DNA from 4 places in the Ensifer adhaerens genome. Region 1 is predicted to be linked to each of the others. Evidence: predicted binding sites of a transcription regulator. Region 1 holds the regulator's gene; each other region holds the start of a gene.
What was found. Region 1 encodes LexA, which represses DNA repair genes until DNA is damaged. Its sites were predicted from a motif close to TGTTCNNNNTGTGTTCNG; they were not measured.

Region 1 (5,078 bases):
ACGTCGGCGCGAACGCGCCGACACCCGCAGTGCGGCCGAGTGCGGAAGTCAAAACGGCATCGATCCGCACGGATCAGTTTTATTTCTGCGGGATTCGCAACGACAACTGCGTGATCGACGGCGCCACCTTCCTCTACCACGGAGAAACGATCCGCGTGGCGGACGTCGACGCACCGCGTATTCGCCAGGCAAGCTGCGACAAAGAGCGTTCGCGCGGCTTTTACGCCAAGCAGCGCCTGCGCGAACTGCTGAACGCAGGTGACTTCAGGCTGGAAACGTCGAACAGTCGTCAGGACGCCAAGGCCGGTGAAAAGTTGCGGCTGGTCACCCGCGGCGATCAATCCATCGGACGCGTCCTCGTTAACGAGGGACTGGTGCGGCCGTGGACGGGACACGCGACGCCCTGGTGCTGAGGCCGATATTTGCGGAACCGCAATGCCTTCGAAGGAAGACATTGCCGCAGCACGTTTCACTAATGTGGAGTTTTTTGGAAGCCTCAGCTCACGCGGTAGTGGTGTGATGATGGCCTCCTGACTGGATCGTCGCCTGTCCCGCCGATCCGCCGCCTCAACCGGTTCTGGCGGCAACGGCTCTGGCGTCGTGTTCGTCCGGTATCAGTACGAGAAAATCCCACCTTGGCTTCACTGTGCTGATCGCAGCTTACCCGCGTTCATGAATGGAAGAATGCGCGGGACGTCGAGCGCATAGGCAGGATAACCGGGGAACGCAGTCTGCAATACTCGTTCCTCGTTGATCATTCTGCGAATTTGCAGCAGCCACTGGACACCCCCAAGAAGTACTGACCAGACCGAAAGATTGAGGACGATCAAGCCGATCATGGCGATCTCTTCCGTTAGATAGAGCGGGTGGCGAACAATCGAGTAGGGTCCGCCCGTGATCAAGGTCCGGGCCTCGGGCATGATGCTGAAGGCGCGACCGAGCCAGAAAAGAACGACGGCTGACGAAACCATCCCGACCACGATCATAGCCGTGCCGGCCATTTGGAGCGCCAAACTTGTATCGGCGGGCTCGGGCAAGTATGCGATCAGGCCGAGAAGAAATGTTCCTGCCATCGCAGTCAAATAGGGTTCGAAGCCGGTGGCGGCTCTGATCGGCGGCAAGCGGGTAATGGCTACCACGCAGACCATTCCGAGGAATAGGACGGTGGCGGCGGTTGAAGTCAACGCCAAGACGTCAGCCGACTGCAACTCGTCTTTCGCTACGATTTGCGCGGCGTGAACGATGCGCCGCAACATCGCGATCGTAAAATACGCGCAGATACCGAACCTGCCGATGTAGTCGGCGGCGAGCAACATTCTACCCTTCAGCATCCAAATACCTCCCCTCTATCGCCGGTAAGAATGCCACGGTTGCGAGCGGCTTCAAGCGTAACTTTAGAAGTTGCTTAATTCAGAAGGTGGACGCCATGCTGTGCCGCCGCAGCGACGGGAAGGAACCCACGCTTAAGCCGCAGCGCGACTATGTTTTGCTGGCGACGATGTCGAAATACGCCGGCGAGGGATTTGTGCGATCTTTGACGGGTTTGGTGTCTCGGAACCCTTTCCGCGCCACGCCCAATTCGGCAAGGAGGCGCCTCTTAAGGGACGACAGACAGCATCAGGAGTACCTGTTGAGCCTCGAAAAAATCGCGGAGGTTGTCGTCGGAATCGTGCTCGCCGAGATCGATGTGAAGGGCGAGCGCTTCTTGCGGAAGGTGATGGAGTGGCAGCGTGACCGATCCCGTCGTGACCCTTATGGACGCTCACAGGGCGGCCCTGAGGGCACTATGACAGCCTTCGGCAGAGATGGTGACCTGCGACGTGTTTGTCGGCGCCGCGAAGGGAACCGGGGTTCAAGCACCTACAGCTGGTGAGCGGGTTTCTGGCTCGGGGTTCGCATTGAACATGTCGCATTTCATGTCGTGTGGATCCGCCGTCGCCTCGTGGAAGTGCAGGGAAAGCAAAGGATTCTCGCAGCAACATAGCGTTACGCGGAAGCGGTGTTTTTTCCGCTTCGCGACGACTGCAACATATTGATTATATTGGTGAATGTATTTGGAGGCCTCGCCCGGAATTGAACCGGGGTACAAGGATTTGCAGTCCTCTGCGTCACCACTCCGCCACGAGGCCTCACGGCTCGGATAACCGAGCGTTGGCGGGGATTTAGAATGATTGCAGAAAATCCGCAAGAGGCATTTTCGGAAAAAGCACAAAGCGAATTTGCGGTTCGGGCGCTTTCCACAGGCAGAACGTCCGGCAAGGCCGATTGCTCCTGCCCAGCGAGCAGCAATGCTTCAAGAAGAGGTCGGAACGATTACCTTCCTCAGCTTACTCCGGGTTGCGACGCGTAGGTGCTTTCGCTCAGGCATGCCACACGCCCGCACAAGCCACGTCTTCTAAGCCCCGTACGGATCTTATCGCTTCGGTGAAATCGGTAGAGGGGGAACGATGACTCCGCTGACATCAGCCGCATCGGTAGCGTCCGTCATCATCAAACGGAGGCAATGGCTTATATGAAGACGAAACTTGTCCTGACGGCGTTAATCCTCTTTGCTGCGACCACATTCGAGGCGCGGGCAGAGGACCTGGTTTTCAAGCTGAAGAACAACACAAGTGCAGTTCTGACCAATTTCTACACGTCGCCGGTAGGCGTCAACGAGTGGGAAGACGATGTTTTCGGCCGGCAGGTTCTGAATCCCGGCGAGAACATGGAAATCACCATCGCTGACGGCCGGGATGTCTGCAAGTACGACATGCGCTTCGAGTTCGAAGAGGATTCGGGCCTCGATACGACCGAAGATACGCAGGACCTTTGCGAACTCGGCGAATACACCATCCACGAGTAGGCGACGCGTTATCGGATGAACAAGAAGAACCTCGCTACCGCAAGCGGCAGCGAGGTTCTTCCGAGTACCAGATTTTTATCTGGGATCAGTGGTAGCGGCGGATCAGCCCAACGAGCTTGCCCTGGATCTTCACACGATCAGGCCCGAAGATCCGTGTCTCGTAGGCAGGGTTTGCGGCCTCAAGCGCAATCGATGCGCCCTTGCGTCGGAATCGCTTCAGCGTCGCTTCCTCGTCATCCACGAGCGCCACGATGATGTCGCCGGGGTTGGCGGTATTGCCATTTCGGATGATCACGGTGTCGCCGTCGAAGATGCCGGCTTCGATCATCGAGTCGCCCTTGACTTCGAGGGCGTAGTGTTCGCCGTTGCCGATCATGTCGAGCGGAACGGTGATGTCGTGCGTGTTGTTCTGGATCGCCGAGATCGGCACACCGGCAGCGATGCGGCCCATGACCGGCACGGAAACTGATGTGTTTTCGGCCACCGGCGCCGGCTTCGGTGGTGCGGCAGGGGCTGCCGCCGCCGGCTTGCCGAGGCTTCCCTCGATCACGCTCGGCGAGAAGCCGCGACGTGGCTGCTGCTGGCTGGACGCGTAGGCTTCCGGAAGCTTGATGACCTCGAGCGCGCGGGCCCGGTTCGGCAGACGGCGAATGAACCCGCGTTCTTCGAGCGCGGTAATCAGACGGTGGATGCCGGACTTCGACGCTAGGTCGAGCGCATCCTTCATTTCATCGAATGACGGTGGGACGCCCGACTCCTTCATGCGTTCGTGAATGAACAGAAGCAATTCCTGTTGCTTGCGGGTCAGCATGGCACGTCGCTCCAGAAGGCGTGAAACAAATCAAGAACAGACACTATCTGTTCCATATGTGTTCTGCAAGTGCCTAAAATTCCGTGAATTCAGTCAATTGGCGGGACTGCGCGTGCCGGTTGGTCACTTTTACGGGAGCAAAGCGGGTTTTGGTGATGATTGTGTGGTTGGAAACGACCGTATTGGACTGCGTCGAGCGAATCGCGAGCGTTCTGATGGCGAGGGTCAGGCCGGCTGCGTGGCGGCGCAGGCGTCTTCGAATTCCTTCACCGTCTCTGCGCTGTTGTCTTCGGGAAGCACCGCGTCCGCCGCATCGGTCGCGACGGGCGTGTCGCCGTCATAGACGAACGACTGGATGTAGAACGCAATGGCACCCTTCCACACGTTGCGTCCATCAATCTGGTGGCAGGGGACGGCGGTTTCGAAGTCCGTCTGGAGTTCATCGACCGTGGCGGCACTGAGCTTGACGTCAGGCATGTTAGGCGATGCGACTATCGAAGCGAGAAGCAGGGCGGCAAGCACGGTGATCGTCCACTTTGAGGCAAGGGTGGCACTACGGGGCGGTTAACGATGTGAACCGCGCTTTCGTTCCGAAGTCCAGCAAACTTGGCGATCACTCTCACGTGTTCAACAGGTCTTTGAGTTCAGGCTGTGACCGGTTTGCGCCAGAGGTGCGCGGCGGCAGGGCCCGTCGATCCTGGCGCGATTGGCCGACTTGCGATCGCATCGGTTGTAGCAGTCCGTGTCCTCGCTTTCGGCGCGCACAAATCCATGTTGTGATCGCGCTGCACTGTCTCGACAGGTTGCAAAAATACGATAACTTTGCGGGGAAAGTGGGGTGGTTGCATGCATAGATTGTCGTTGGCGGTTCTCGGTCTGTTGGCGGCGGCCGGAGCGGCCTCTGCTGAAGAAGGTCGTTCGAATATCTGGAAGCGGATCAATGCCTGGACGGTCGGTTCCGATCCGTCCTTGGGCGGCTCGTGCTACGCGGCGACGAGCTATGACGCCGGCGCGATCCTTCGTATCGGCTTCTATCCAAGGGGATCGGCGAACCTGGCGTTTCTTTCGATCGGCAATGCTACCTGGAAATCGATCGAGCCTCAAAGGGAGTATGACGTCGCCTTGCAGCTCGACCGCGGCCGCCAGTGGCCGGCCGTTGCGTTCGGCGTGGACCTCACGGGTTCGAAGGCCCTGGTCGTCAATTTCTCCAATACAGATTTCTTCACCGAATTCGTGCGCAAGAATACGCTGGCGCTGGCGTTCGAAGGGCGCGTGGTGGCGAGCCTCAGTCTGCGTGATTCGATGAAGGCCGTCAGCGAGATGTTCAAATGCCAGGAGGCCGTGAACGCGCTGATGCCGAACGGCGGGCAGGGGAAGGCCGCCGATCCCTTTGCGGGCGCCGGCAGTAATGCGCCGAACAAT
Region 2 (5,078 bases), 180 kb from region 1:
CCATGGAACGACCGGTTTTCTTGTAACCTCAGTGGACCGAGCGGCTTATGCTTCCGGCGGCTCGTCACCGTCGTCCGCTTCCGGACCGCCATTCTCGAGGAACCGGTCGGCGATCAGGCCGGCGTTCTGGCGTAGCGCCGTCTCGATTTCGCGCGCAAGATCCGGATTGTCGCGCAGGAACGTCTTGGCGTTCTCGCGGCCCTGCCCCAGGCGCTGGCTGTTGTAGGAGAACCAGGCGCCGGACTTCTCGACGATGCCGGCCTTGACGCCGAGGTCGACGAGTTCGCCAGTCTTCGATACGCCTTCGCCATACATGATGTCGAATTCGACCTGCTTGAAGGGCGGTGCCATCTTGTTCTTGACGACCTTGACGCGGGTCTGGTTGCCAACAACCTCTTCGCGCTCCTTGACCGAACCGATGCGGCGGATGTCGAGGCGCACGGATGCGTAGAATTTCAGTGCGTTACCGCCTGTGGTGGTTTCCGGCGAGCCGAACATGACGCCGATCTTCATGCGGATCTGGTTGATGAAGATGACCATGCAATTCGACTTGGAGATCGATGCCGTCAGCTTGCGCAGCGCCTGGCTCATCAGACGGGCCTGCATGCCCGGCAGGCTGTCGCCCATTTCGCCTTCGATTTCAGCGCGCGGCACGAGCGCTGCAACGGAGTCGACGACGAGAACGTCGATCGCGCCGGAGCGTACCAGCGTGTCGGTGATCTCAAGCGCCTGCTCGCCGGTATCGGGCTGCGAGATCAGGAGGTTTTCAAGATCGACGCCGAGCTTGCGGGCATAGACCGGATCGAGCGCGTGTTCGGCGTCGACGAAGGCGCAGATGCCGCCCTTCTTCTGTGCTTCGGCGACGGTCTGCAGCGCCAGCGTCGTCTTACCCGAGCTTTCCGGGCCGTAAATTTCAACGATACGGCCCTTCGGCAGGCCGCCAATGCCGAGCGCGATGTCGAGGCTGAGAGAGCCGGTCGAAACCGTCTCGATCTCAATGATGCTGTCCTTCCCACCGAGCTTCATGATCGATCCCTTGCCGAACGAACGTTCGATCTGGGAAAGTGCCGCTTCAAGTGCCTTGCTTTTATCCACCGATTTGTCCTCTACGAGCCGCAAAGAGTTTTGTGCCATTTGGTCCACCTTTAGGTTATTGAAGCTACCGAGGCAATGAAGCCGCCGCAGGAGTTTTTGTACATGTTTTGTTCCGTATTTGCAAGAGCAGGACAATACATTGAAAAACGACCGATATTTTGGTTTCGTTCCGTTCATGTTCATGGATTGAAACCACGGGTTCTCGAAGACGAGGGATAGTCCTTCGAACCTGCCCGGTAAGGCTTTGCCGATTCGCCGACGACGAAGACGTCAGGCGCATCAGGTACTTGGAATTCGCCCATCGGCCATTGCAGATAGCCAACAGATATTTCGGCCGAACGGCCAAGCAGAGGAACATTCATGACGGAAGCTGAAATCGCCGTTTTCGGCGGTGCGCACATCGACAGGCGCGGCCGCATTTCGGGAACGACGGCACCGGGGTCCAGCAATCCCGGCACCTGGTTCGAAGAGGCCGGCGGTGGTGGCTTCAACGCGGCCCGCAACCTTTCGCGCCTCGGCCATGGCGTGCGCATGATCAGCACGCGTGGCGGCGATGCGGCTGGCGAAATGGTGACGGCAGCGGCGGCCGCCGCCGGCGTCATCGACAGCCCCCTCACCTTTCTCGATCGTCAGACGCCGAGCTACACGGCCATCCTCGAAAACGACGGCAATCTGGTCATCGCGCTCGCGGACATGGAGCTCTACCGGCTGTTCTCTCCCCGGCAGCTGCAGCGGCGGGCACTGCGCGAAGTCATCGCCACCAGCAAGCTCGTACTGACGGATGCCAACCTGCCGGAAGAAACGATTGCCGCGCTGGTGCAATCGGCTGCCGACAACGGGTGCCTTGTCGCCGGCATTGCGGTTTCGCCCGCCAAAGTCATCCGCTACCGTTCGTGCCTCTCATATCTGTCGTTCCTGTTCATGAACGAATCCGAGGCACGGGCGCTGACCGGCAAGGACGCGGCCGAGGCTGAAGAGTGGCCGTCGTTGCTGAGAAACGCAGGCCTCAAGGGCGGCGTGGTGACACGCGGCGGCCGCGCCGTCGTCGCATTCGATGGTGAGCGCACCTGCGTCGCCGTTCCGCCGGCCCTGCCGGCACTTGCCGACGTGACCGGCGCCGGCGACGCACTCGCTTCCGGATTCCTTTCCGCCCGCCTCGCGGGTCGCGGCATCGACGATTGCCTGCGGCACGGCATCGCAGCCGCCGGAATCACATTGCGCTCTCCCTTGGCCGCATCCGAAGAGATGTCCGCGGCCAATCTCGAACAGGCGCTGGCCCTTGTGCCCGCTCCCCAAATGCTGTCATGACAATTGCCAGCAGAACTCCCAAGGAAAGACGATGACCAAACCCGCTTCTCCCTCCCTGCCGATGGAATATTCGAACGAGGTCGCAGCCGCCAAGGCGCGTGGCGCGCCGATCGTGGCGCTGGAATCGACCATCATCACCCATGGCATGCCCTACCCGGGCAATCTGAACATGGCCCGCAGCGTCGAAGCGATCATCCGCGAACAGGGTGCCGTGCCGGCAACGATCGCCGTCATCCATGGCGTGCTGCATATCGGCCTTGAAGACGCCAAGCTGGAAGAACTGGCAAAGACGGAAGGGGCGATGAAGGTCTCGCGCGCCGACCTCGCCTTCGCGATTGCCGAACGCCGTACCGGCGCGACCACCGTTGCCGCGACGATGATTGCCGCTGCCCGCGCCGGCATTCGCGTCTTCGCGACCGGCGGTATCGGTGGCGTGCATCGCGGCGCCGAACTCAGCTTCGACATTTCGGCCGACCTCGACGAACTTGCCCGCACGGGTGTCATCGTCGTTTGCGCCGGCGCCAAGGCAATCCTCGACATTCCGAAAACGCTCGAAGTGCTCGAAACCCGCGGCGTACCCGTCGTCACCTATGACAGCGAAATCTTCCCGGCCTTCTGGTCGCGCGACAGTGGCCTCAAGAGCCCGCTGATGCTGAACAGCCCGGCAGCGATCGCCAACTTCCAGAACATGCGCGAACTGCTCGGCGTCGACGGCGGCATGCTGGTCGCCAATCCGGTTCCGGAAGAAAGCGAAATCCCGCGCGAAGAGATGGAAATCTACATCGCCCGCGCACTCGACAATGCCGAGAGCGACGAGATCACCGGCAAGGCCGTCACGCCTTACCTGCTCGACAATCTCTTCCACATGACCGAGGGCCGCAGCCTCGAGACCAACATCGCGCTGGTCGAGAACAATGCCCGCCTCGCCGGCGAAATTGCGGTCGCGTTGAACGCGCAATAACGCCACGCCGCAAGGTCACGAAAAATGCAAAAGCCCGGCACGCAAGTGCTGGGCTTTTGCATTTGCGAAGGTTGAGTATGCGCTGGAAGTTTAATCAAGTACCGAACGGTGCCTGCATTGCCTGACGCTCGGTCGTCGCTGGTCGTCGCATTCTCGTCGTCAAACACTACGATGACGATCATTCGTGGGCGTTCCTGGGAGGGCAACCGACGGGGATGGTGGCCGCGCTCGTGGTCGCGATGTCTGAGGTCATGGATATCCACCTCGACATTGGCGAGATCGCCGATCTTCCTCCGGGCTGGTCGGCAACGCGCACCGGTAACCTCGGTCAAGGCACAAGCACGATTGGTTCCGAATGCTTGACTTTGGAGCACCTGAGCCTCGATCCAGGCCGCTTCCGGCCGTTGGATCAATGGCTTCGATTTAGGAATCGAGCATCTCGCGTACTGCGACGGCCAGTTGCTTCAGCGAGAATGGCTTCGGCAGGAAGCCGAACTTCGCGTCAGCCGGCAGGTTGCGGGCAAAGGCATCCTCCGCATAGCCCGAAACGAAGATGAACTTCAGGTCCGGGTATTTCTTGCGAAGCTCTGTCAGGAGTGTCGGTCCGTCCATCTCCGGCATGACCACGTCCGAAACGACGATATCGACCGCGCCGTCGAGCTCGTCCATGATGTCCAGCGCCTCGACGCCGGATCCCGCCTCGTAGACGGTGTAACCGCGCGTTTCGAGCATGCGCTTGCCGCCACGGCGCACCGCCTCCTCGTCCTCGACGAGCAGGACGACAGCCGAGTCCCCGGTGAGATCGGCCGGCTCTTCGGCCTTCGCCACCGGTGCTGCAACCGCCTGTGCCACCGGCGCCGGTGCGGTCTCTGCCGCGGCAGACGCAGTCTGCGAAGTCTCTTCGACCGCTACCGGCACCTCGATGTGACGCGGCAAGAGGATACGGAAGGTCGTGCCCTTGCCGACCTCCGATTCCGGATAGATGTAGCCGCCCGACTGCTTGACGATGCCATAGACCATAGACAGGCCAAGGCCGGTACCCTTGCCGACTTCCTTGGTGGTGAAGAACGGCTCGAAAATCTTGTCGAGGATCTCCGGCGGAATGCCGGTACCCTGGTCGGCGACCTCGACCATCACGAAATCGTCGTCCGGCAATTCGCGGCGCCCGAAGGCCGCAACCTCTGCTGCGGGCAGGTTGCGCGTGCGAAGTGTGATGGTGCCGCCTTCAGGCATTGCATCGCGGGCGTTGACCGCCAGGTTCAGCAGCACCTGCTCGAACTGGCCGAGATCGGTCCTGACCGGCCAGAGATCGCGGCCATAGTCCACCTCGACCTTGACGTTGGTTCCGGTCATGCGGTCGACCAGCATGCGCAGATCGCCGATCACGTCCGTCATGTTGAGCACCGTCGGCCGCATCGTCTGCTTGCGCGAAAAGGCGAGCAACTGCCGCACGAGAACCGCAGCGCGGTTGGCGTTGCGCTTGATCTCCATCAGATCGGCAAAGCTCGGGTCTGCCGGACGGGCCGACAGAAGCAGGTGGTCCGACGAAAGCAGGATCGCCGTCAGCACGTTGTTGAAGTCGTGTGCGATGCCACCGGCGAGCGTGCCCACGGCGTTCATCTTCTGGGTCTGCGCCATCTGGTTCTCGAGCGCTTTCTGCTCGGTGATTTCAAGCGCATAGATGATCGCCGCTTCCTCAGGCGACTGATCGCTC
Region 3 (5,078 bases), 370 kb from region 1:
GACTTTCGATCAGCGTGCCCCGATCGTTGTGGCAACTGTCGCCGTAGCTGCGGCCGTTGCCGAAGGGCAAGTAGCCTTCGGCCTCCAGGCTGCCGAGGCGATCTTCATAGTCGTCAGGCGAAATGGCCGGCCGCGCGCGATTGTCGAGCCGACCCCAGCTTTCATGATCTTGCAAACTCATTGCGGCCCGATGGCTCCAAAAAGGATCAGCAGCGCGCCGACCAACATGGTCAATTGGCTGCGCCAGTCACGCATGATGAAGACGACAGGGTCTTCGTGCAGCATGCCGCGACGCGCGAGCATCCAGATGCGCAACAACATATAGAGCACCAGCGGGCAAAGCGGCCAGAGAGCCCAGGGCGTCGTATACATTTCCTGGAGTTCCTTGCTATGCACATAGAGCGCAAGGACCAGGGCGGCGGTGAAGGCGGAAGCAACGCCAGCCTGCCCCACCATCTCGAAATCGGCGGCAAGATAGCCGCGGCCGGGGACATTGCCGCCATCCTTGTCCTCGAACTCGTGCAATTCGACATAACGCTTCACCAGCGCGAGGCTGAGGAAGAAGAAGATGGCGAAGGACACGAGCCAGAACGATAGCTCCGTGCCCGTTGCCGCGGCACCGGCAACGATACGGGTGGTGTAGAGGCCAGCGAGCGTGAAGACGTCGACCAGGAGCTTGCGCTTCAGCACGAAGGTGTAGGCGGTTGTCGCGAAGGCATAGAACGCCAGCACCCCGGCGAATTTCCACGGCAACAACAAGGTCAGCGACAGCGATGCGAGAACTAGGCAGCCGGCGAGAGTGAGCGCCGTCGGCACCGACATCTGGCCGCTGGCGAGCGGTCGGTGGCGCTTCTTTGCATGGCGGCGGTCGTTCGAAAGATCCGAAAGGTCGTTGACGACGTAGACCGCCGAAGCAAGGAAGCTGAACGCGAAAAAGGCAATGATGACGCTGACGATCGCGTCGAAATGCAGGACCTCGTGATTGAGGATCATCGGCACGCCGATCAGCACGTTCTTTGCCCACTGATGCACCCGGATGGATTTCAGCGGTGCCAGCACGCTCACCTTGCCGGTATCAAGGCACTCGGCATCATGGTTGCGGCGCCATTTTTCGGCAGCGGCATCAGGCGCAACCACGATCGCGCGGCGCGCCGCCTCGAAGACGGCGATGTCGTCGCGGCTGTTGCCCATGTAGTCGAACGCGCCGTCGCCGAAACGATCGACCAGCGCCTGGCGCTTACGGCTGCTCGTCAGATTGAGCGCATCGGTCGAATGCATGACAGAGGAAAAGAGGCCGACGTGATCGGCAATATCCCTGGCAACCGACGGCGCCGCACCGGTGACGAGCACCAGTTCGCGGCCCGTCTTTTTCTCCTCGGTGAGCCGGTCGATGACGGCCTGCCGGTAGGGCCAGTCCTGCGCCCTGCGCCCGGAACGCAGGGCCACCTCGTGCTTCAACCGCGCCTTGCCCTTTGCCAGCCAGAACAGCATGGGAAAAAGCATCAGGGGGTTGCGCAACAGGATGATCGCCGCACCTTCCCACAGTGTATCGGCGGCCAACAGAGTACCGTCCAGATCCACACACAGCGGAATGTGCCGTGTCTCGGTGCGCGCGTCCATGATTTCCATCCCAGCCATAATTGCCGGCATGATGGCGTCTTCAACTTTCCAGAGTGGAAACACGGGCCACAATCTCGCCCGGAAACTGTCGGCCTGGTTAACAAATGTCGGCAGCGCGGACAAAGGTCAGTGGCGGCCGATCCAGTTCAACGCATCACGCCAGTCAGTCATGCGCACCGGGGTGCCGTGTGAGCCGCTTTCGAACAGGACGAAGCGCGTCGGATAGCCTTGAGCCTTCAGCGTGCGATAGAGCGCCTTCTGGCTCTCGGCCGGATAAACGCTGTCGCGGCTGCCATGGCTGAAGTACATGGGCAACTTCGCCTTGAAGGCGGCGCTCTTCGTAAAATCGGGGTCGCTCACGCCACCCATCACCATCATGCCGCTGAGAGCTGCGACAGCGGAGGGATCGCGCGAAACGCCCCAGCAGATGAAGCTGCCCATCGAGGCGCAGGCCAGCACCACGGGCCGGCCGCCCGAGCGCTCTGAGACCTGCCTGACCAGGCCGGCAATATCCGCGGCACCTGACGTGTCGAAGGAACGGACGCTTGGTGCGTAATAGACGCCACCATTGGCGACAGCGAGGTTTTTCAGCCGATTGAAGTTGCCGCCGAAGGAAAAGTCGTTGGTGCCGAGCCGTCGGTCGCCACCGCGACCGTGGATGAAGATCACCGTGAAGGCAGCGCCGCGGTCCGGACCGACGCGGGTCACGTCAAGCGAACGGCCCCCGATGTCGAGTGTCTCGTTGACCTGCTCGCTTTTCACGCCCAGAGAAACATAGGCGCGCTTCACCCGGCGTTCCGGGATTTCGTCCCGTTCGTTGATATCGCGCAGTTCTTGATAGTCGACAGTCAGGTCATCACCGTCATCATTTTGCTGCAGCACCTTGCCATAGGAGAAGAGCTCGTCCTTGAAGGGCTTCAGTGCCTGAGCCTGGGCGACGGAAGCTGCGGAAAAAAAGGCAACGGCCAGCAGAAGCCGACGAAACGGAAAAACAATTGTGGACACGGCCAATGACGGGCTCCCTTGTTCGCCGAACAGCCTTGCCATCGCCCGGACGTCAAAGCAACACTTGCGCCATGACACGGCCGCGAAGGCGGCATTTCGCCAAGGCCGATGCCGGCATTCTCCTTTTGTTCGCGTATCCTGTGAGAGTCTGGCAGAATTCAGGTGATTCGACCGCCGGGGGATGGCGGCAAAGCCGAGGTCTTGCTATGGCCTCAGGCATCCCCATACGACAGGAACGATCCGAACGGCCCCATGGACGACAACAGCGACCTCTTTTCAATGCCCGAGCAACCGAAGCCCGTACAGCCGAGCGCCAAACCGGCTGTGCCAGCGGCACCCATCGTGCGCGAAGAGCCGCGCCCTGCCCCGAAAGGCAGTGATGGCAGTGATTATGATGCGTCGGCAATCGAGGTGCTCGAAGGCCTGGAGCCGGTCCGCCGTCGTCCGGGCATGTATATCGGCGGCACGGACGAGAAGGCGCTGCACCATCTCTTCGCCGAAGTCATCGACAACTCGATGGACGAAGCGGTGGCCGGCCATGCCAACTTCATCGAAGTGCACCTCGACGCAGATGGCTTCCTGACCGTCACCGACAACGGTCGTGGCATCCCAGTCGAGAACCATCCAAAATTCCCGGGCAAGTCGACGCTCGAAGTCGTCATGACGGTTCTGCATGCCGGCGGCAAGTTCGACGGCAAGGCCTATGAGACCTCCGGCGGTTTGCATGGTGTGGGCGTTTCCGTCGTCAACGCGCTGTCCGACGCGCTCGAAGTCGAGGTCGCGCGCAACCGCAAGCTCTATCGCCAGCGCTTCTCCCGCGGCATTCCGCAGGGCGGGCTTGAAGAACTCGGCGACGTGCACAACCGCCGCGGCACCCGCGTTCGCTTCCATCCGGACCCGGATATTTTCGGGCCGCACGCGCATTTCGAGCCCGGTCGCCTGTTCCGCATGGCGCGCTCGAAGGCCTATCTCTTCGGCGGCGTCGAGATCCGCTGGTCCTGCGATCCCTCGCTGCTGCAGGAAGGCTCGGAGATCCCGGACAAGGCTGTCTTCCACTTCCCGGGCGGCCTGAAGGACTATCTCGCCGCAACACTCGGTAAGGAATTCACCGTCACCCGTGAGATCTTCGCCGGCAAGTCGGAGAAGGCAAACGGGCACGGCTCGCTCGAATGGGCCGTCACCTGGTACGGCGGCGACCAGCAGGTCCATTCCTACTGTAATACCATCCCGACGCCCGAGGGCGGCACGCACGAGGCGGGCTTCCGCATCGCGCTGACCAAGGGCTTGAAGAACTATGCCGAGCTGACGCAGAACAAGCGGGCGGCGATCATCACCACGGACGACGTGATGATTTCGGCAGCAGGCATGCTCTCGGTCTTCATTCGCGAACCGGAATTCGTCGGCCAGACCAAGGACAAGCTTGCGACGGTCGAAGCCCAGCGCATCGTCGAAAACGCACTGCGCGACCCATTCGACCACTACCTTGCCGACAATCCGGGCGAAGCCGCCAAGCTGCTCGACTGGGTCGTCGAGCGTGCAGAAGAACGCGTGCGCCGACGCAAGGAAAAGGAAGTCAACCGCAAGACGGCAGTGCGCAAGCTGCGTCTGCCGGGCAAGCTCGCGGACTGCTCGCAGAACACCGCAGAAGGCGCCGAACTCTTCATCGTCGAAGGGGACTCTGCAGGCGGATCGGCAAAGCAGGCACGCAACCGCGCCAACCAGGCGATCCTGCCGTTGCGCGGCAAGATCCTCAACGTTGCAAGCGCCGGCCGCGAAAAGCTGAGCGCCAACCAGCAGATCACCGATCTCGTCCAGGCGCTTGGCTGCGGCACCCGCAGCAAATACCGCGAAGAGGACCTGCGCTACGAGCGCATCGTCGTCATGACCGACGCCGACGTCGACGGCGCGCACATCGCCTCGCTGCTGATCACCTTCTTCTATCAGGAAATGCCTGAGCTGATCCGCGGCGGTCATCTCTATCTCGCCGTGCCGCCGCTCTATCGCATCAGCCAGGGCTCGAAGACGCTTTATGCGCGCGACGATGCGCATCGAGAAGAATTGATGCGCACCGAGTTTTCCGGTCGCGGCAAAGTCGAGATCGGTCGCTTCAAGGGTTTGGGCGAGATGCTGCCGGCGCAGCTCAAGGAAACGACGATGGACCCGAGGTTCCGCACGTTGCTCAAGGTCGAGATCGACGAGATCGATTTCGAAGGCACGCGCGAGGCGGTGGACAATCTCATGGGTACCAAGGCCGATGCCCGCTTCCGCTTCATCCAGGAGCGCGCCGTATTTGCCGAGAACTTGGACATCTGATCCGGAACTGTTGCGAAAATGCGCACGCTTCTTGTGCGCCCTGAGCCATCAAGATCGAAAGCGGCGGCCCGAGGCCGCCGTTTCCGTTTTCAAGTCCTTGCGGTAAGCGGGCGAAGAGAGATCATGCCGTCTTGCGAACT
Region 4 (5,078 bases), 1.6 Mb from region 1:
ACAAGCTGATCCTCACCATGCCGGAGACCATGTCGGTCGAGCGGCGCAAGATGCTGGCTCTGTTCGGCGCCGAACTGGTGCTGACTGAAGGCGCCAAGGGCATGAAGGGCGCGATCGCCAAGGCGCAGGAACTGGTCGAGACGTTGCCGGACGCAGTTATTCCGCAGCAGTTCGAAAACCCGGCCAACCCGGAAATCCACCGCAAGACGACGGCGGAGGAAATCTGGAACGACACCGACGGTGCCGTCGATATCTTCGTTTCCGGCATCGGCACCGGTGGCACGATTACCGGCGCCGGGCAGGTGCTGAAAGCGCGCAAGCCGTCGATCAAGGTGATCGCCGTCGAGCCGGAGGAGTCTCCCGTGCTTTCCGGCGGCAACCCCGGACCGCACAAGATCCAGGGCATAGGCGCAGGTTTTGCCCCGGCGATCCTCGACACCACGGTTTATGACGAGATCGTCACGGTCAACAGCACTGAGGCGATCGAGGCCGCCCGCCTCGTCGCACGGCTCGAAGGCGTGCCGGTCGGCATTTCGGCAGGTGCTGCGCTGACGGCAGCGATCGAGGTCGGCCAGCGGGAAGAAAACGCCGGCAAGACCATCGTCGTCATCATCCCGTCCTTTGCCGAGCGCTATCTCTCGACGGTGCTGTTCGAGGGTCTGGGTGGTTAGTCCACTATTCTCCAACGTTCAGTAAGGGCGCCGAGGGCGCCCTTTTTTCCTTCTGCCTATCGGCCGGCGACCCCGCTTCAACTAGACTGCTCCGTGACGCCGGCGAGATTGGCGAGCGTTGAGCGAAGGCCGGCGTCGTGATCTTCCTTGGAAATCCCCTCCGGCACGTTTTCGCAGGTGACGCTGGCGCGGGTGCCATCTGCCATCGGCTCCAGCGCCCAGGTGATCCGCATCGTCTCGGCAAAGGCCGGATTGTCGGATTGAAACTCGGTCTCCTGCACCACGCACAGATCCGGCTCCAACGCGACGAAGCGGCCGGAAACGATGTCGGCATCTTGTGAGGTCTTGCCACGAGTTCCATCGTGCGGGCTGTCATAGATCAGCGCCATGCGGAAGGCGCCGCCAACATGGGGCTCAAAGGCCAGCACCTGCCCCTTCATGCCTTCGGGCGGCAACCAGACTGCCACCGCAGCAGGATCGATCAGCGCGGCATAAACCGCCGACGGCAACGCCTTGATCAGACGTTCGGCGCGATCGGTTCTTCTGCCGTTTGATGCATCCGTCATCCGGTTCACCCCCTGTCGGCCAATCACTTCAGGATGATCGTACTGGAGTTTGCGGCGGTGAAATACAGCTCATCCGCAACGTCGAGAATTTGCGCGAGATCGGCAAGCGCGCCGCTGCCCCGGGAAAGACCCGCACATCAAAAGACTGATCAGCCCGGCCAAGCGTTTCGCGCAACGGCCATGCCTGGGGAGAACATGGTGTCGGAACCTCAAAACACGAAACATGGATCGATTGCCGCAGTGGGGGCGATCGCTATGCCGCCGCCTGTAGCCGCTCGCCGGCAATGCGATAGGAAATCGCTTCGGCAAGATGAATGCGGCCGACCGTTGCGGCACCATCGAGATCGGCGAGGGTGCGGGCGACCTTCAGGACACGGTGGTAGCCGCGTGCGGAGAATTTCATCTTTTCGGCGGCGTCCCGAAGAAGCTGCAGCCCGGCCGCGTCGGGTGCCGCGATCTTCTCGATCAGCGAGGTCGACGCGCGGGCATTGCTGGTCAAGTCCGCATGGCCGAGGACGGCAAAGCGGTCGATCTGCATGGCACGGGCATGCGCGACCCGGCGGGCAACGACCTCGCTGCTTTCGGCTGCGGCCGGCTTCAGGAGATCGGCGGCGCTGACGGCCGGCACGTCGATGCGGATATCGATGCGGTCCATCAGCGGACCGGAGATGCGCGCCTGATAGTCGGACATGCAGCGCGGGCCGCGGGCGCAGCTGCGACCGGGTTCGCCGGCCATGCCGCAGCGGCAGGGGTTCATGGCGGCGACAAGCTGGATCGCGGCGGGATAGCTGACGCGGTGATTGGCACGGGCGATGATGCATTCGGCGGTCTCGAGCGGCTGGCGCAGCGCGTCGAGCACCTGCGGCGAGAATTCCGGAAATTCGTCGAGAAACAGCACGCCGTTATGGGCAAGCGACGCCTCGCCGGGCTTGGCGCGCAAGCCCCCGCCGACCATGGCGGCCATGGTCGCGGAATGGTGCGGCGTGCGGAACGGCCGTCGGTCCGACAGCTTACCGCCCGGAAGCTGCCCGGCGATCGAATGGATCATCGACACTTCGAGAAGCTCGGTCGGGTTGAGCGGCGGCAGGATCGACGGCAGGCGGGCGGCGAGCATCGACTTGCCCGATCCGGGCGGGCCAACCATCAAGAGATTGTGGTTGCCGGCAGCGGCCACCTCGAGCGCCCGCTTGGCGCTCTCCTGGCCCTTGATGTCGGCGAGATCGGGCAGGTCGGTAGCGCCCGAGCGGATTGCGGCGTCCGGCCGCGAAAGCACCTGCGTGCCGCGGAAATGGTTGGCGATCGCGATCAGGCTGCGCGGCGCCAGGATATCGATCTCGGCCCCGGCCCACGCCGCCTCGGGTCCACTTTCGGCCGGGCAGATCAGCCCTTTGCCGAGCGCATTGGCGCCGATTGCCGCCGGAAGCGCTCCGGCAACCGCCGCAATCGTACCGTCCAAATTCAGTTCCCCGATCACCACATAGGGCGCCAGCGCATCGCCCGGAATGGCGCCGAGGGCCGCCATCAGGCCGAGCGCGATGGCAAGATCGAAGTGGCTGCCTTCCTTGGGAAGGTCGGCGGGGGCGAGATTGACGGTGACCCGCTTGGCCGGCAGGGCGAGACCGGAGGCATGCAGGGCTGCCTGCACCCGCTCGCGGCTTTCGGCGACGGCCTTGTCCGGCAGGCCGACGATCTGCATCCCGACCTTGCCCGGTGCGACCATCACCTGCACATCAACAGGCAGACCCTCGATACCCTGAAATGCGACCGTGCTGACGCGCGCGACCATGCTTGCCCCCTCGCCCAGGCAGCCCGGCTATCGGGCGCCACAACCGCCCAGGGTTGCAGGCAGAAGCCTTGCACGGATTACGCACAAAAACAAGAACAATTACAGAACATTCGAAAGGAGGCGGACGCATCGGCAAAGGTGCCGTTCCGGCAAACGGCCGCGGGCGAAGGCCCGCAGCACGCTTCGTCGACCGGAGTAGTCTATCCGCTAGCGCCGATCAGGCGCGCTTGCGCTCGATCGCATCCCAGAGAAGGCTGGCGACATCGGCGCCGCCGAACTTCTTGACTTCGCGGATGCCGGTCGGCGAGGTCACGTTGATCTCGGTCATGTAGTCGCCGATGACGTCGATGCCGACGAAGAGGAAGCCGCGGGCCTTCAGCGCCGGAGCGATGCGATCGCAGATTTCCTTTTCGCGCGCCGTCAGTTCGGTCGGCTCCGGGCGGCCGCCGGCATGCATGTTGGAGCGGGCGTCATGCTCGGCCGGAACGCGGTTGATGGCGCCGACCGGCTCGCCGTCGACGAGCAGGATGCGCTTGTCGCCCTTGCGCACCGCCGGCAGGTATTCCTGGGCGATGAAGGGCTCGCGGAACATCTGGCCGAACATTTCCAGAAGAGAAGAGAGGTTGCGATCGTCGCGCGTCGAATGGAAGACGCCGGCGCCGCCATTGCCGTAGAGCGGCTTCAGGATGATGTCGCCCATCTCCTGGCGGAAGCTGGCGATTTCGGCGGGGTCGCGGGTGATCAGCGTCTTCGGCATCAGGTCGGCAAATTCGGTGACGAAGATCTTCTCCGGCGAATTGCGCACCCAGGCCGGATCATTGACGACCAGCGTCTTCGGATGCAGGCGCTCGAGAAGATGCGTCGAGGTGATGTAGGCCATGTCGAAGGGCGGATCCTGGCGGAGCAGGATGACGTCCATCGTCGAAAGATCGACACGCTCGGCTTCGCCAAGCGTGAAGTGATCGCCCTTGACGTCGCGCAGCGTCATCTGCTGCGCGCTCGCATAGACCTTGCCGTCGCGCAGCGACAGTTTCTCAGGCGTATAGTGGAAGAGACGATAGCCGCGCGACTGTGCCTCGAGGCTCATGGCGAAGGTGGAATCCCCCGCGATGTTGATGCCCGAGACATGGTCCATCTGGACCCCGACATTGACGATTTTCGCCATCTACCCATCCCTCATGGATCACGGATAGCCGTGATCGATTTCAAACCGCCGGAACGGAAGAGGACGGAAAACCGCTGCCCTCTGCCGCACTGGCAAAGCCCTCGACATGTAGAATGCGGGCGCGCCTTAGGCAAGGAGAGGCGAGCCTATTCAAAGCCCTCAATGGCGCAGGTGATGAGATCGTGGTCCGAAAGCGGACGACCGGTTTCATCGAGCGAAGGGACGACGCGGGTCTCGCCGATCTTCAAACCGCGCGACAGGAACCAGTCGAGCTTCATCGCCCGTTCCGGCCAGCGGGTGATCAAGCTCGGGCGCGTGGTCATGACGTCGAGCGGTCCGCCGTGGCGGGTAAAGCCCCTGGCAGCGCTCAAGGCAAAGAGCCCTTCGGCCTCGAAGTCGCCGCCGGCGTGGTTGCCGGTGTTGAGATCGCCGCCGATCAGCACCGGCATATCCGGAAACGTTTCATCGAGCGCATCGATCAATTCCTTGACCTGGCGCTCGCGATAGACGGCGGTCGTGGCACTTTCGAGATGAGTGGAGACTGCGACGAAGGGACCGGCTTCCGTTTCGATCACCGCGCCGATCGCGAAGCGCTCGCCGAGACGCGGCTGCTCGCCATCCGTAAACCAGAGGCGTTCGCCCCAGAGGCGCAGCATGAAGGGTCGTCCGAGCGGCACGGATGCCATCAGCGCATTGCCGTGAAACCCCTTGGCGTTGAAATCATCCTCGCAGAATTCGCGCTCCGTATCGGAGCCGAGACCCATCTCGATGAACTCGATGCCATAGGCATAGTGCATGCCGAGCGTGTCGGCGACTTCGGCGGTCGGATGACGCTGGCTGGTGCGGGCCATGCCGCTGTCCATTTCCGAAAGCAGGACGACCGGAGCATT

Region 2: a site for LexA is predicted at 1,193-1,210, ahead of recA (recombinase RecA). Genes of this name have one in related genera too.
Region 3: a site for LexA is predicted at 2,741-2,758, ahead of parE (DNA topoisomerase IV subunit B). Genes of this name have one in related genera too.
Region 4: a site for LexA is predicted at 3,115-3,132, ahead of LAC81_RS20170 (YifB family Mg chelatase-like AAA ATPase). Genes of this name have one in related genera too.

What each region holds. Positions count from the first base shown of each region.
Region 1 covers NZ_CP083349.1:1,574,462-1,579,539, forward strand. The annotation lists gene LAC81_RS07810 (thermonuclease family protein) at 1-413, shown strand, start outside; gene LAC81_RS07815 (methyltransferase family protein) at 642-1,331, opposite strand; gene LAC81_RS07820 (hypothetical protein) at 1,427-1,873, shown strand; tRNA gene LAC81_RS07825 (tRNA-Cys) at 2,056-2,129, opposite strand; gene LAC81_RS07830 (hypothetical protein) at 2,513-2,845, shown strand; gene lexA (transcriptional repressor LexA) at 2,931-3,656, opposite strand; gene LAC81_RS07840 (hypothetical protein) at 3,882-4,133, opposite strand; gene LAC81_RS07845 (hypothetical protein) at 4,536-5,078, shown strand, end outside.
Region 2 covers NZ_CP083349.1:1,752,145-1,757,222, forward strand. The annotation lists gene recA (recombinase RecA) at 46-1,134, opposite strand; gene LAC81_RS08620 (carbohydrate kinase family protein) at 1,456-2,403, shown strand; gene LAC81_RS08625 (pseudouridine-5'-phosphate glycosidase) at 2,435-3,364, shown strand; gene cckA (cell cycle histidine kinase CckA) at 3,788-5,078, opposite strand, start outside.
Region 3 covers NZ_CP083349.1:1,208,918-1,213,995, reverse strand. The annotation lists gene LAC81_RS05965 (FAD-binding oxidoreductase) at 1-181, opposite strand, end outside; gene LAC81_RS05960 (UbiA family prenyltransferase) at 178-1,620, opposite strand; gene LAC81_RS05955 (alpha/beta hydrolase) at 1,747-2,667, opposite strand; gene parE (DNA topoisomerase IV subunit B) at 2,878-4,938, shown strand; gene LAC81_RS05945 (GNAT family N-acetyltransferase) at 5,060-5,078, opposite strand, start outside.
Region 4 covers NZ_CP083349.1:4,135,971-4,141,048, reverse strand. The annotation lists gene cysK (cysteine synthase A) at 1-671, shown strand, start outside; gene LAC81_RS20175 (SRPBCC domain-containing protein) at 749-1,237, opposite strand; gene LAC81_RS20170 (YifB family Mg chelatase-like AAA ATPase) at 1,491-3,023, opposite strand; gene gshB (glutathione synthase) at 3,241-4,188, opposite strand; gene LAC81_RS20160 (endonuclease/exonuclease/phosphatase family protein) at 4,335-5,078, opposite strand, start outside.